DNA from 2 places in the Psychrobacillus sp. NPDC096426 genome. Region 2 is predicted to be linked to the other one. Evidence: riboswitches for the same ligand, from Rfam matches in the RefSeq annotation. Region 2 holds a riboswitch; the other holds the start of a gene.
What was found. A riboswitch is a leader RNA that binds a small molecule or an ion and turns the genes downstream of it on or off. The one in region 2 is predicted to bind cobalamin.

Region 1 (8,221 bases), on a different contig from region 2:
AATACCTTCTATTCATTTAGAAACACCGAAAGATAAAGCAAATGGCGATTATGCAACGAATATCGCGATGCAATTAACAAAACTTGCGAAAAAGAATCCACGTCAAATTGCGGACGCTATTATAGAAAACCTAGATATGTCAGGTACCATGATGGAGAAAATTGATATCGCAGGACCTGGATTTATGAATATTACGGTACGTAAAGATTATTTACAAGAAGTAATTAAAGCGGTACTTACGGAACAGGCGGATTATGGTCGTACAAAATCAGGTGCTGGTGAAAAAATCCAAGTAGAGTTCGTGTCTGCAAATCCAACTGGTGACTTGCATTTAGGTCATGCGCGTGGTGCATCAGTAGGGGATTCATTATGCAATGTACTTGATTTCGCTGGATACGATGTAGCTCGTGAATATTATATTAATGACGCTGGAAATCAAATTCATAACTTAGCTGTTTCCATTGAAGTACGTTATTTTGAAGCATTAGGATTAGAAAAAGAAATGCCAGAAGATGGATACCGTGGCCAAGATATTATCGATATCGCGGCAGATCTAGTAAAAGAGCATGGCGATAAATTTGTACAAATGTCAGATGAGGAGCGCTATAAAACGTTCCGTGCACATGGTTTAAAAGTAGAGCTTGCTAAATTACAAAAAGACTTGGCTGATTTCCGTGTAGGCTTTAATAACTGGTTCTCTGAAACTTCTTTATACGAAGATGGAAAAATCGAAGTCGCATTAAATAAATTAAAAGCAAATGGTCATATTTTTGAAGAAGAAGGGGCGACTTGGTTCCGCTCAACAACATTTGGCGACGACAAAGACCGTGTACTTATCAAAAGTGACGGATCATTCACGTATTTATTGCCAGACATTGCATATCATGAAGACAAATTAGTTCGAGGCTTCGACCAACTGATAAATATTTGGGGAGCAGACCACCACGGATATATCCCACGTATGAAAGCGGCGATTGAAGCACTTGGATACGAGCGTGAAAAACTAGAAGTTTCGGTTATTCAAATGGTGCAACTTTATAAAGACGGCGAAAAAATGAAAATGAGTAAACGTACTGGTAAAGCAGTAACGATGCGTGAGCTTGTAGAAGAAGTTGGACTAGATGCAGTGCGTTACTTCTTCGGCATGCGTTCAGGCGATTCTCATATGGACTTCGACTTGGACTTAGCCGTTTCTCAGTCGAATGAAAACCCAGTGTATTATGCACAATATGCTCATGCCCGTATTTGTTCAATTTTACGCGCAGCTGAGACGCAAGAGTTGAAAGCATCAACTGATTCACTTGAGTTATTGCAAAGTGAAAAAGAATTAGACTTATTGAAAAAAATCGGTGACTTCCCACAAGTGGTAGCAGATGCAGCAAAACTTCGTGCGCCTCACCGCGTTGCAACTTATATTCAAGAGCTTGCAGCAACATTCCACAGCTTCTATAATGCGGATAAAGTACTTGATGCAGAAAACGTAGCACTAACTGGCGCTCGTCTAGCACTAGTAACATCTGCTCGCCAAACAATCGCCAATGCTCTACGTTTAATCGGCGTGGCAGCTCCGGAAAAAATGTAATACTACTTTTGAACACTTCGACCCTGGTCGGGGTGTTTTTTGTGGGGAAAGTATTTAGTTGTAAAAATTCATGATTTAGTTGTAATTTTGGTTTTTTTAGTTGTAATTTCAAGATATTTAGTTGTAAAAATGAGCGTCTTAGTTGGAAAATGATATTTTCACTTTAATTCGTGCCAATAAAATCCCTGTCGACAACAAATCTATTTCATGTATAATTAAGTCGATGCATGCAAAATATTTCGAAAATAAAGGTGCTTGCTACTAACCTAGCAAGTTAAAAGGGAAGCTGGTTCAAATCCAGCACGGTCCCGCCACTGTATATGATAGTCCGCTATCATGAGTCAGAAAACCTGCCTTTATGAGTAAACACTTTAATGCCTACGAGGATAGGTTACGTGTGAGTCAGCTTGGCATATGGCAAACCTAGCAGATTTATACCTATTCTATCTCTCGTTCAACTGGACGAGAGTTTTTTTATCTTCATTCAGTGAATGAAGATAAAGCCTCCGGCGGATGTCACAGATTTTGAAAGGAGTCTTAGGCTGATGTTAGCCTAAAACCGTCGCATCCATGCGACAACGGCTAACTGACCTGCATCACGCAGGCCACGATTCAAAATCTGGACGCAATTATGCCGAGGCGTAATTGATATACACAGAAAATGGGGGAATAACAGATGAAGAAATTATGGCAATTATGGATGACATCCGCATTAGCAGTATTGCTCCTAGTAGGATGTGGACAAAAAGAAGAAACACCTGTCGAAAATAACGACAATGCCCAACAAGAAGAAGCAGTAACAGAAACAGAATTTCCGATAACAATGACGGATGCTGTCGAAAATGAAATAACCTTAGAAGAAGCACCAAAAACAATCGTATCTATGATCCCAAGTAATACAGAAATTTTATTTGCTCTTGGGTTAAATGATGAAATCGTTGGTGTGAATGATTTTGACAATTATCCAGCAGAAGCGCTAGAAAAAGAGAAAATTGGCGGAATGGAATTCAACGTTGAAAAAATTGTATCGATGAATCCAGACATCGTATTTGCACACGAGTCTATGTTAGGGATGGGGGAAGCTGGTTTACAACAAATCCGCGATGCTGGTGTGAAAGTATTTGTTGTGAAGAATGCAGGTGACTTCAATCAAACATATACAACAATCGAACAAATTGGACGTGCTACAGGTAAATTAGCAGAGGCACAAAAAATTGTAGAAGATATGAAAGCAAAAGTAGAAGAAGTGAAAGAAAAAGTAGCAAAAGTAGAAACGAAGAAAACAGTATTCGTAGAAACTTCAGATGTTCCGGAAATTTACACACCTGGTAAAGGGACGTTCATGCAAGAAATTTTAGATATGGTCAATGCAGAAAATATCGCAGCAGATCAAGAAGGCTGGTTTATGATATCGCCGGAAGAAATCGTAAGTCGTAACCCAGACGTAATCATTGTTATGTATAGTTATGTAGATGGAATCGTAGAGAGTGTGAAAGCTCGTGATGGTTTCGATACGGTTACAGCTGTGCAAAATGATGCGGTTGTACAAGTAGATGAAAACTTAACGAGTCGTACAGGTCCACGTCTTGCAGAAGGATTAGAAGAAATCGCGAAGGCAATTTACCCAGAGGTATTTAGTGAGTAAAGCCATGATCGGCTACATCTTGTCGGTTGCTGCGCTTTTCGTTGCAATTTGGCTTGGTGTATCGGTCGGATCTGTAAAGGTACCGATCAGCACATTATGGGATACGGGAGCAGATGCAATCGCGTCCAATATTGTTTGGAAAATTCGCATGCCGCGTGTTGTGCTTGCAGGGCTAGTTGGTGCATCACTAGCTATTGCAGGTGCTGCGTTTCAAGGATTGTTAAAAAATCCGCTTGCCGATCCTTATACGTTAGGAGTGTCGTCCGGTGCCTCAGTAGGTGCCGTGACTACGCTCTTTTTCGGTATTTCGGTGCCATTTTTAGGAATATTCACGTTGCCTGTTTTCAGTATGATCGGTGCATTAGTGACAATGCTACTTGTTATTTCATTTGCAAAGCTAGTCGATCGAGCGATGAAAATGGAAACGATCATTTTAACCGGTATTATTTTTAGTTCTTTTTTAGGCTCGGTTATTTCATTAATGATTGCACTTACGGGGGAAGAGCTACGTCAAATTATTAGCTGGCTTCTAGGAAGTGTGTCGATGCGCGGTTGGAGCTTTGTACAAATGGCTTTACCTTTTGTGATTATTGGCACGCTTTTATTGTGGTTTAACAGAAGAGAGTTAAATGCGATGCTGTTTGGCGAAGAGCGTGCACAGCATTTAGGAGTCGATGTGAAGAAAAGAAAAACGATGATTTTAATCGGTGGCTCGATGCTTACTGGAACGGCGGTTGCGGTGTCTGGAACGATTGGATTTGTCGGACTTGTCGTTCCACATATGACGAGGCTTTTATTTGGTTCAGACAATCGGCATGTATTACCGCTTAGCTTTATAAACGGGGCGGCGTTATTAATCATTTGTGATTTAGTGTCTCGTACGATTATTGCGCCGACGGAACTGCCTATTGGCGTCATTACAGCGTTTATCGGTGCACCAGTTTTTGCATTTATTTTCTTTAGACAACGAAAAAAAGGGGGCATTTGATATGTTACAAGTGGAAAATGTATCGGGTGGATATGATCACCAATTAATCGTTAAAAATGTCTCCTTTCATGTTGGAAAAGGAGAAATGCTTGGAATCCTTGGTCCAAACGGGAGCGGAAAATCCACATTATTAAAAGTAATCAGTGGAATACTGCATATGGAATCCGGAAATGTACTAATAGATGGTAAATCATTAAATTCTTATTCGTCGAAAGAGCTTGCGAAAAAAATGGCGGTTCTTCCACAACTACATAGTCATGCCTTTTCCCATACCGTAAGAGATACGATTGCACTCGGTCGATACCCCCATCAAAGTGGCTTGTTTGCTTCTTGGTCAAACGAAGACGACGCGGCTGTTGCCTGGGCAATGAAACAAATGGAGATAGAAAGATACGAGCATCACATGTTAGATCTATTGTCCGGCGGGGAGCAACAGCGTGTATTTGTAGCGCAAGCGCTTGCGCAAGCAGCCCCGATACTATTACTCGATGAACCGACGAACCATTTAGATATTGCACACCAAAAACAATTGCTTGATACGATCAAAACGCAAGCAAATGAAAACGAAATGACGATTATCAGTATATTTCACGATATAAATCTCGCAGCACTATACTGTGACCGACTCCTATTAATGGATCAAGGCGAAGTAAAAGTCATCGGAGAACCGCATGAAGTAGTAATGAAAAGCCAAATCGAAACAGTATATAAAGCCAGGGTAAGCACAAATCCACACCCGGAACGTCCGAAGCCTCAAATTACGATACTGCCGGATATAATAGAACAGCGTCATGAGAAACTGATTACGACAGAAAACTTTCAAGTGACGGATGAATTAGTCGTATTCCAAGCAGAGCATCAATTAAAAACATGGTCGTCCGCAGTAATAAATGCTGGGACTGGTTGGTACCGAACGTTTGTAAATAGAAGAGTAGATGCCCACTATAATATTGACAATGCACAAACGGAAATGCAGCAATACCTTGCCAATCGCGGATATTCTGAAACAGAAACGGTAGGAATGATGACCGCAGTGCATACAGAAGACGCCGTCATAAAACAATACTACGGTGATTTCGGCTCCGTCATCATCATGGTGACAGCGGGAGTTGGCAATGCAGTAGATGTGGCAAAAGCTAATGAAGTGGAAGCATTACCCGCAATAGGTACAATTAACACGTGGATAATAATAAATGGGGAATTAGCGGAAGAAGCGTTTATTCAAGCAGTAATTACCGCAACTGAAGCGAAAACGAAAGCACTTGCATTTGAACAAGTGAAAGATACTCGCACCGGCACAATCGCAACTGGAACATCAACAGATAGCGTACTAGTTGCAGCAACGCAACACGGAGTACATATTCCATATGCTGGTCCTATTACGGAAGTTGGCAAAAAAATCGGGCTAGGCGTCTATGAATGTACAGTCGAAGCAATCCAAATTTACAAAAAAGCAAAAGGCTGGGAATAGAAGTGGGTCCACATATAATAGCTATAGCAATAGGGCTCCTACTCGATAGATTAATCGGCGACCCACCGAATTGGCCACATCCCGTTCGATGGATCGGAATGCTTATTTCGAAACTGACCACTTGGCTAAATAAAGGAAGAGCGAAGAAAGCGAAAGGGTTTCTACTTGTATTTATCGTAGTTGGAATAACATTTTCCGTCACGATTGCGCTTTTAGTAAGTGCGTATTCCATTCATATGCTGGTCGGAATCGCAGTAGAAAGTATACTAATCGCGTCGGGACTAGCGCAAAAAAGTTTAAAAGAAGCGGCATTGGATGTGTATAAACCGCTAGTTGCAAACGATTTGCCCGCTGCTAGAGAAAAGTTATCATGGATTGTTGGAAGAGATACGGACAAGTTAGATGAACAAGAAATTACACGTGGCGTCGTAGAAACAGTGTCTGAGAATATTAGTGATGGCATTACGGCCCCACTTTTTTATGCCTTTGTGTTTGCAGGTGCTCCCGGGCTTTGGATATATAAAGCAATTAATACGCTCGATTCAATGGTTGGTTATAAAAATGAGCAGTATGAAGATTTCGGGTATGCTTCTGCAAAGTTCGATGACGTAGCGAACTATATACCAAGCCGTTTGACTGGCTACCTTATTATGCTTTGGGGCAAAAAAGAAAGTGCATTACCATTTAACAAGCGTATGAAGGGCTGGTGGTTTGATGCGAAAAAGCATCCAAGCCCAAATAGTGGCTATTTAGAAGCCGCGACTGCCTATCAGCTTGGCATTCAACTCGGAGGTATCAATACATATAAAGGGATTGTTTCGGACCGAGCCCGCATGGGAAGTGGAGAGGTTCCTTTATCACCCAATCATATACTAAGTACGATCTCGCATTTGCATACAGCTGTATTTCTATTTTGGCTTTGGATGATGGTAATTGGAGGGATTTTGTATGGCATTACCTAATCACGGGGCAAATGCCCATCATGTATATGAACGACTAGGGATTAACATGCCGGAAATAGTAATTGATTATAGTGAAAATGTAAATCCATTAGGTCCACCAACATTTGTGAAGGAAAGATGGTCGACCTATGCTGGCTTAATCACCAAATACCCAGATCCTAATGGAGAGCCTTTTCTATCCGCTGCTGCAAACTATCACCATGTACCAACTAGTAACATCATCGTTGGAAACGGAGCAGCAGAACTATTCGCAAGTCTCGCCAAACGTTATGAACGTAAACGGGCAGTACTGGTTCATCCAACTTTTTCGGAATACGAAGCGACACTTGCTCCTTACAACGTGTACACAAAAGAAATAATAGCAGTTGGAGCGCTTCCTTTAAACGAAGTATTGGATGAAATAGAGATCGCGGAAGTTATTTATATTTGTAGGCCAAATAATCCGACCGGCTATTTGATCCCATTAGAAGAAATAGTGCAAATAGCGGAATATGCGAAAAGATATAAATGTGAAGTGATTTTAGACGAAGCTTTTCTCGATTTTATCGATGAGAAAGAATCATTTATCCCATATTTAAACGATTTTCCAAACGTTATCGTCGTACGTTCCATGACGAAAATGTATGCAATTCCAGGTTTACGTCTCGGCTATGCAGTCGGAAGCGAAGCCTTTGTTAAGGATATTCGCTCTCGGTTGTCGCATTGGAATAGTAATGCAGTAGCTACGACGATAGGGGCAGAATGTTTGAAGGAAGAGGCATATCGTATGCAAGCAATTGCTTATGCAACGGAAATGCGGGAGTGGTTTACCGATTTTCTAGCAAAGTGGAACTGTGTTGTATTACCTTCTTCGACGAACTTTATTTGTTTCCGACTACCGAATCCTACTCGCTCAAAAGTGTTTTTTGAGTATTTATTAACAAAAGGATGCGTCCTTCGCCATACAGAAAACTTTAAAGGGCTCGAAGGGAAATGGTTTCGAGTTGGCATGAAAGAAAAGGCGCAGATGGAGCATTTACAAAAGGAGATGATCGCATGGTTCGAGGGAAACTTGTCTTCATAACAGGTGGCGTCCGAAGCGGAAAAAGTAGCTTCGCTGAACATTACGTAATGAACGAACAAGCAAAACGAAATGTGTATATCGCTTCAGGAATGGCAGTAGACGGAGAAATGAAGGCGCGTATCAAAAGACATCAAGAAGATCGTGAAAATTATCCAGTTGAATGGGAGACAATCGAGCAGCCGCGGCATTTTGAACAAGTCGTTCCACAAATAGATACAGGATATGGCGTGCTTTGGGATTGTGTAACGACTTGGCTTGCAAATGAGCTTTACGAAGGCCAAATGGAGGAAGTAGAAGAGAAGTTATTTATGGCAATCGATCAGTTGTTAGTGAAAGCAAAAGTGCTAGTCATTGTTTCAAATGAAGTGCTGGACGAACCACTATCAAAATATGAATTTACAGCTTTATATCAAGAGTGGATTGGGCGACTCCACCAAAAGCTTGTAGCAAAAGCAGATCATGCCTTCGAAATGGAATATGGCATAAGTCATCAGTGGAAATGAGGGATAG
Region 2 (8,221 bases):
CCTTCTACTACTATTTTTATAAAATTGTATGCTCCTGTATCAAGATCTGACAGCGAGAAGTAAGAAATTTCATCTTTCCCAAACATCCCGTATTGAAATATCAGCATGTTGGCCAGTAATATGCCGAATAGACTAAAGCCTCTTAAGCTATCTATTAATCTTACTCTTTCCATTTCCCCTAAAACCCTCCTAGAATTTGTCTGGAACTAATTTAATTATAACGAGGATAAGTAAACAATTTTGACTTTTTTTGTGATGTTACTGTAAATAATTCTTTAACATATACATTTCTATAAACCTAGGTTCTCGTAATATAGTAACTGGTGGATTATCCGATTATTGTGGATTATTATACGATAATCGCACTTCATCATCCGATTGTCGGCTTTCCGTTAAGATTGGGCATGAAATAAGCGCTCTATCAGTTATTTAAACTGATAGAGCGCTTATTCTTATCACAAATCATCAAATCCATTATCAATCGCATTCACTTTTACGTATTGGCGAGATTTTTGTTCAAAGAAATCCGTTTTTGTACCATCTATATTGTCCGCGTATGCACGAATCCATTTCATCGGATTTTCTACATATTCAGGGTATATTTCATTAAGCCCGAGTAGACGCAGCATTTTATTTGCACGGTATTTGATATAGCCTTGCATATCATCTAGGTCGATTCCTTCAATATCCTTCAATACATAATTAGACCACTCGATTTCTAACTCTACGGATTCCTCGAATTGCTCGTAAACCCAGCCAATTAATTCTTCATTATTAAGCTCGGGATTTTCAGATAAAGTGGCTCTAAACAACTCGGAGATAAAGCGCCCGTGCTCGAGTTCATCACGATTAATATAGCTGATCATCGTGGATGTACCAACCATTTTATTGTAACGCGCTAAATTGTAGAAAAATGCAAACCCAGAATAGAAAAATAATCCTTCTAATAATGTCGTGTATGTTAATGTTTTGACTATATTTTCAGTTGTAGGGTTTTCCACAAATTCATTATAGTATTTAACAATATTCTCGTTTCTTTTCAACAAAATCGCATCTGTTCTTCCAAAATCAAATGATTTATTTTGCTCGTCTAGTGATACAACCGAAGATAAGACGTATGAATAACTTTCGTTATGCACAGCTTCTTGCTGTGCAATTACCGCCATAATCGATTGGACAGATGGATCTGTTGCATAGAGAGATATTAATAATGCTGTTCTTGTTTGCGGTGCATCGAGTGTTGCAAGTAAACCTATTACTTTTAAATAAGCTTCTTGCTCTGCTTTTGTTAAATTTGGAAATTGTTTTACATCACTCGACATATTCACTTCGTCTGCTTGCCAGTAATTTCCGAGTAATCGCTTATATATTTTATACCAGTGTGGATAAGCGATATCATTCCAATTTAGTATACCACTTGATTTGCCATTAAAAATTCCTGTCGATTTATTAGGATTTCTAGGGTCTAATGTTTTTGCTTTTTCCATGTTCAATGACTCCCTCTAACCACTTAGTTACTATTTTTTCTTGGCTTCCTCTTGGAGATTGTTCTATTTTCAAGCCTTCGTATGTACTGTTATAAAAATTTCTTAACTTATCAACAGCTCCGCAAAATAAAACATCTCCTCCGAACTGCGTATCGCCGGAACCAAACACGTATACAACGTCCGGTTTGTAGCCAATTTCACGAGCAAAATCTTTCATTTCGTCTGGTATGCTGCCTTTATCCCATGTGAACGTTCCGAAAAATAACTTGTCATATGTGGATAGATCCGGCACTGTGCCGAAACCTACCATATACATATCCACAACATATCCACTTGCTTCAAGCTGGTCCTTTATTAATTCCGCTACTTCCTCTGTGTTTCCGCTGTAGCTCAAATAGCAAATAATTGCTTTCATTAGCTTGAACAAGAATCGCAATCGACTAATTCAACGGAAGTTGAGCGTACATAATACGTCGTTTTGAGTCCACTGTTCCATGCATCTAAATGTAAATCTAGCAGCTCTTTTGCCTTGATCGTATTTTGCACGTATAAATTTAATGAAACACCTTGGTCGATATGACGTTGACGTGCGGCATTTTGTTTTAATGTCCAATGTTGATCAATGAAATAAGCCGATTTATAAAACCATGTCGTCTCGGAATTCAAATCAGGCACAGTTACAGGAATTTTGTAATCCTTCTTCTCTTCGGAATAGAATTTTTGGAAAATCGGGTCAATACTTGCCGTGCTTCCAGCTAAAATAGATGTCGATGAGTTCGGTGCAACTGCCATTAAATAGCCGTTACGAATTCCATTTGTAGCGACTTCATGGCGTAATTCATTCCACTGTTCGCTGTCGTACTGGCGATTTTCAAAGTAAGCTCCTGTTTGCCAATCTGACCATTCAAATAAAGGATAAGCCCCTTTTTCTCTCGCTAATTCACTTGATGCCTGGATTGTTAGGAAAGCGACTCTCTCATATAACTTATCTGCAAACTCTACTGCTTCATCGGATTCCCATCGAATATTTTTTAGAGCAAGTAGGTGATGCCATCCAAACGTACCAAGACCGATTCCACGGTATCTTGCATTCGTGCGCTCCGCTTGCGGAACTGGAATCATATTTAAGTCGATAACATTATCCAACATGCGCACTTGGATTTTGATTAAGCGTTCCAATACATCCGCTGGAACTGCTCGTCCCAGATTAATAGAAGATAAGTTACAAACAACAAAATCCCCAGGTTTACGACGAGTGACAATAATATCGTCTTCTAATTGAATCGATTCGAAAGAAGTAGCGCTTTGGTTTTGGAAAATTTCTGTACAAAGATTACTGCTGTACACCATCCCTGCATGCTTATTTGGATTACTTCGATTCACCTCATCACGGTAAAACATAAAAGGCACACCTGTTTCAAGCTGAGAGCGCATAATTCGTTTCATCAAGTCGATTGCTGGAACTGTTTCGCGAGATAAGCGATAGTCATTCACGCATTCTTCGTATTTTTGTCGGAATGACCCTTCGCCACGTTTTTCGTCGTAAAAGTCTTCTAATGAATAACCTTTTAACTGGCGAACTTCATGTGGATCAAATAAATGCCATTCTTCCCGTGCATCTACTTTTTCCATAAACAAATCTGGTAAGCAAACACCAGTGAAAATATCATGTGCGCGAAGACGATCATCTCCGTTATTTAGTCGCAAATCTAAAAATGTAAAAATATCTTTATGCCAAACATCTAAGTAAACAGCAATTGCCCCTTGACGTTGTCCAAGCTGGTCCACACTTACCGCTGTATTATTTAATTGCTTGATCCAAGGCAAGACACCACTGGATGCTCCTACAAATCCACGAATCGACGAACCTCGACTTCTTACTTTTCCCATATATACGCCAATTCCACCCCCAAATTTTGATAGGGTCGCAACGTCTGTATTACTGTCGTAAATTCCTTGTAAACTGTCATCGACTGTATCGATGAAACAACTTGAAAGCTGTCCATGAGGCTTCCCTGCATTCGAAAGAGTCGGCGTTGCAACTGTCATATATAAACTGCTCATTGCCCAGTAGGATTCTTTAATTTTAGCAAGACGATTTTCTTTTTCGTCTTTCATAAGCGTCATTGCTATTAACAACCAGCGCTCTTGTGGAAGCTCCACAATGGATTTATCAAAGTCTCTTGCAACGTATCGATCTAGCAATGTTTTCAATCCGATATAGGTAAATAAATAATCACGCTCTGGCACGATTATTTCAGCTAATTGTTGGAGTTCCTCAGATGAATAGGACTCCGCAATTCGTTGATCGTAAAGCCCTTTAGAAATTAGTGCTTGTACATTACTTTCAAATTTTCCATATACCCCGTCCGGAGATGTCCCTCTTTGTGCTGCTACTTTTTCATAAACATCTTGCAAATGGATGCGCGCTGCGACAAATGTCCAGTACGTCTCTTGTTCATCTAAAAAGCTTAGTGCTTCTAGCGACATCGACTTAGCCCATGCGGATGTCGTTCCTTCTGGAAATTTCGCTATCCATTTTTCATGTACTTTCACTAATGGAGCAATATTTCCTTCTCCGAATTCGTTTATTAGTTGGTGCAATAGTTCTTCTTTTGTTGTGTTTAATATAGTTGTCATATAGTCTCCTCCTTAGTTAAATGTGCTGCTTGCTCCTTGGGCCACAAAAAAGCGATGACCTAGCCTCTTCGGCTGAGTCATCGCTCAAAATGTAAAGTAGGAAACAATAGGACAATCCCTTCAGAATGAGTAAGAAAGAGTCCTTCGCCTCCACCTCTCAACCCCCGAAGAAAGTGTTGCTTCGTACGACAAAAAGGCAGGTCTACTGGCTCGTGTTTCATCCTTCTGTTGTCCTTCCCACGATTGCTCGCAGTGGCTATTTCAACAGTCGTCTACACTTACAGTTGCGGGGACAGCTTCGGCATTTCACCGAATTCCCTTTTAAACCGTAACGGTACCTAATTATCGTTCACATACTATATATTGTGTTTCTTTTATTTATATAGCCTAACATATTGTGTTTAAACATGTACAGAGGAAAGAAACAATTGCATCCAAAGAATCATTTTGACAATTTTTTGATCAACTAAAAACTAGAAGTGGACTTTAGTGTATCTTGTTTTCCGAGCTTTCTATGAGGAATAGTGGTCGTAAAAATAATGCGCAATATTTCCCTTAGTACTAGCGATACAGCTTAGCTAGCAAATTCCTTGGATTGGAGCGGAAGGCGGCGACACCTGCCGGATGAGTGAGAAGATGAGACTTCACATCGTACGCTTAAGCGTCGGTGAAGGCTCATCGCTCACCCGGCGGAAAGCGTCCGTCTGAAGCGGAAATCCCAGCGGTTATTTCCTTAAGACGCACTATAATCTAGAAAGTGGTGCACCCTTTGTCATTATGGGAATTATCCACATTTGTGTACTTTATAATTTTCCTAAGACATAAAAAGACGGACATCTGTAAAATGTCCGCCTTTTTTATTACGTAAATACAATAATTGCTAACACCGCCGCTAATACCAAACGATAAATTGCAAATGGCATTAATTTAATACGCGATATCAATTTCAAGAAAAATTTAATCGAAATAAGCGCGAATACAAATGCACTTATAAAACCTACTACATAAAAACCTAAGTCATCCATATTAATCTGCTCCCAGTTTTTCAGAACAGACACTAGGCTTGCTCCAGCCATAATTGGCACTGCCATAATGAACGTGAAATCTGCCGCTGTTTTATGGCTCAACCCGAATAATACCCCACCTGAAATCGTTGCACCTGAACGAGAGAAACCTGGCCATAATGATAGACATTGCACAAGACCTACTTTAAATGCTTGTGCATATGTAATTTGATCTAAACTAACGATTTTCGGTTTTTTCGGTCCAAACTTATCCGCAACAATCATTAAAATGGATCCAGCTACAAGGCTGTATATAACTGTTTTTACACCAAATAAATTATCATCAATAAAGTCCTTTAAAGCGAATCCTAAAACAATCGCAGGAAGCATACCAACAATCACATGTAACAAATTGAACTGTTTACTCGATTGCTCACTTTCTATTTTATACAATCCTACTAAACTAAATAGTCGTTTCCACATAACTACTACTACCGCTAATATAGAGCCTAATTGCACAACAATTTTAAATGTATTAGCTGAATACATCCCTAAAAACTGTTCCGTTTTCAACCACATATCATCAACAATGATCAAATGCCCCGTGGATGAAACAGGTGCAAACTCCGTCATACCTTCAACAAAGCCTAAAATTAATGCTTTTAATAACTCTAAAAGTTCCATAAGATCTCCTTAGTCGCGTTTTTTAAAATACCAAACAAGAAATGCAATACCTACAATTGCTAAAATAGCATACACGATATTCGAGTAAATATCCATATACCCTACGATTTGATCCCAATTCTCTCCGACCGCTGCTCCAACCGAAACTAAAGCCGTATTCCAAATGAGCGTTCCTAAAGTTGTAAATAATAAGAATAACCCAAACTTCATATTCGACATACCAGCTGGAATCGATATTAAGCTTCTAACAAGCGGAACAAGTCTTCCGAAAAACACTGCCCAAACGCCGTATTTATTAAACCAAGCGTCCGCTTTATGAATATCTTTAATCGATAAACGTAAGAACTTCCCATACTTCTGAACTATTTTCTCTAAACGCTCTACATCTAACAGCGTACCGATCCAATACAAAATAGCTGCTCCAATAACCGAGCCGGCCGTTGACGCAACAATTATCCCGAACTTGGTCATCATTGTTGTAGTCGTCATAAATCCTCCGAGCGTTAAAATAACTTCAGAAGGGATTGGCGGGAAAATATTTTCGATTAATATTAATAAAAATACACCAAGATAACCAAACTGATTCATCCAGTCTGCAATCCACGCTTCCACTATACTTCCACGTCCCCTAACTTAATATTTACTGACCATAACTCCGATTGGCTCCCTAAACGAATAGGTGGACCCCAAAAACCAAAGCCGGAAGATACTATAGCATGCAAGCTTCCTTTTTGTTTATACCCGTAATCTAATTCAAATAATTTCCGAGTAAAAAGATGATTCGGCCACATTTGCCCACGGTGTGTATGTCCAGATACGTGAAAATCAGTGCCCTCTTTTTCTGGAATCAATAAATTCGAAGGTGTATGATCCATCACAAACCATGGGAGATTGTGTTCTTGCGGTGCTAAATCTGAAAGTTGCTTTCTTTCTTTATTCGTTAAATCTTCTCTTCCAGTTAAATAGAACGAATCTGCTACTACAATAGTTTCATCTAGTAACATTTTTACATTAGAAGCTTCCATCTCTTCTACTAATAGCGGGATTTGCTTGCCGTAATACTCATGGTTTCCAAGTACTCCATAATTACCATACGTAGAAGTGAGTTGTTTCATTACCTCAGACATTCCTTTTTTCACAAACCAAATTGGATCGTCATCGACTAAATCGCCAACTAATAATACTACATCTGGACGCTCTTCGTTCGACTTTTTCACAAAACGTTTTAAATGCGCCTTATTGGATAATAAACCAAGATGAAAATCAGAGGCAACTACCACTTTTAACTCATCAAGATTCGCTTCCTTTTTGGGTAACGTAATGGAAAGCTCACGAACAACGGGTGTATATGCATTGTACGTTCCAATAACAACACTTAATACAAATAAAAGGAAAACAATCGAACCTATGACTATGAGTTGATCTGGCATGATCCATGTCATAATTGTTGCTAATGGAAAAAGGATTATCCCATACTGCATAATAATCATCCAATAGGAACCTATTATATGAAACAACCGTAATCGATGGTCGATTCTAGCAATTAACAAAGCATATGCAATTAATGCCCATATAACAAAGAAAACTAATTTATTTACAGGCATAATAGCTTCTAACCATGTAAGGACACTCCAACCAAAGTAAAACACTATGGCAGAATAGACAAGAATTACTGTTAAAATAGCGCCTATTTTCTTCATGTTCTGCTCTCCAATTTATGTATTTTTCATTAGTATAGCAGATTTTGAAAGGAGATAATCGCGCAAGCGCAAATTCAAAATTTGCACTCAATCACACGAGGTGAGATTGATCTTATTAGGATTACTACGCCTCTAGACCGATACGAAAATCATTTCTAAGCCCGTTTTGAGAAGATCGTGGAATTGATAAGCTATAACTACAAACGAGAGGAGGAACACTCACATGAAAAAATTTGGTTTATTAGTACTCGGTATTATTGCAGGAATCGTAGCCCTTGCTAACTTAGGTTCCCTATTAGGATTAGGCGTGTCGGCGTTAATCGTATTTGCGGGGATACACTTCTATTTAAAAAGTGAATCTACTTTCTTGAAAATCTTTTGGGCAAGCGTTGGTATTCTTGGGTTAATCTCTGCAGTAGTGAACGTACCTGGTTTCTTCGGAATTTTGGCAATCGTAGGTGTCTGGTACGTAGTTAGAAAATGGAATAACGAAAATGTAAGCTTTTCAAAACCAGTAGTAAAGTCAGATGACCCATTTGTCAATTTCGAAAAACAATGGAACGAACTTTCAAAATAAGGAGGAAACAAACATGACATCATTATGGAATCGATTAAAATATTCAGTAGAGGCAGATTTACACAAACTATTCGATAAAAAAGAAGAAAAAAACCCAATCGCAATGCTGAACCAATACATCCGTGAAGC

Region 1: linked by a shared signal. The riboswitch ahead of ACIQYS_RS21630 (ABC transporter substrate-binding protein) and the one ahead of ACIQYS_RS12410 (ribonucleoside-diphosphate reductase subunit alpha) in region 2 are both predicted to bind cobalamin.

Annotation. Positions count from the first base shown of each region.
Region 1 covers NZ_JBIWEX010000041.1:16,561-24,781, reverse strand. The annotation lists gene argS (arginine--tRNA ligase) at 1-1,582, shown strand, start outside; cobalamin riboswitch at 1,815-1,954, shown strand; gene ACIQYS_RS21630 (ABC transporter substrate-binding protein) at 2,259-3,227, shown strand; gene ACIQYS_RS21625 (FecCD family ABC transporter permease) at 3,232-4,215, shown strand; gene ACIQYS_RS21620 (adenosylcobinamide amidohydrolase) at 4,217-5,686, shown strand; gene cbiB (adenosylcobinamide-phosphate synthase CbiB) at 5,689-6,648, shown strand; gene ACIQYS_RS21610 (pyridoxal phosphate-dependent aminotransferase) at 6,635-7,711, shown strand; gene ACIQYS_RS21605 (bifunctional adenosylcobinamide kinase/adenosylcobinamide-phosphate guanylyltransferase) at 7,684-8,214, shown strand.
Region 2 covers NZ_JBIWEX010000013.1:57,332-65,552, forward strand. The annotation lists gene ACIQYS_RS12395 (DUF418 domain-containing protein) at 1-173, opposite strand, end outside; gene ACIQYS_RS12400 (ribonucleotide-diphosphate reductase subunit beta) at 456-1,487, opposite strand; gene ACIQYS_RS12405 (flavodoxin) at 1,459-1,902, opposite strand; gene ACIQYS_RS12410 (ribonucleoside-diphosphate reductase subunit alpha) at 1,902-4,127, opposite strand; cobalamin riboswitch at 4,306-4,484, opposite strand; gene ACIQYS_RS12415 (undecaprenyl-diphosphate phosphatase) at 4,988-5,815, opposite strand; gene ACIQYS_RS12420 (DedA family protein) at 5,825-6,427, opposite strand; gene ACIQYS_RS12425 (metallophosphoesterase) at 6,427-7,515, opposite strand; gene ACIQYS_RS12430 (lmo0954 family membrane protein) at 7,739-8,092, shown strand; gene ACIQYS_RS12435 (PspA/IM30 family protein) at 8,106-8,221, shown strand, end outside.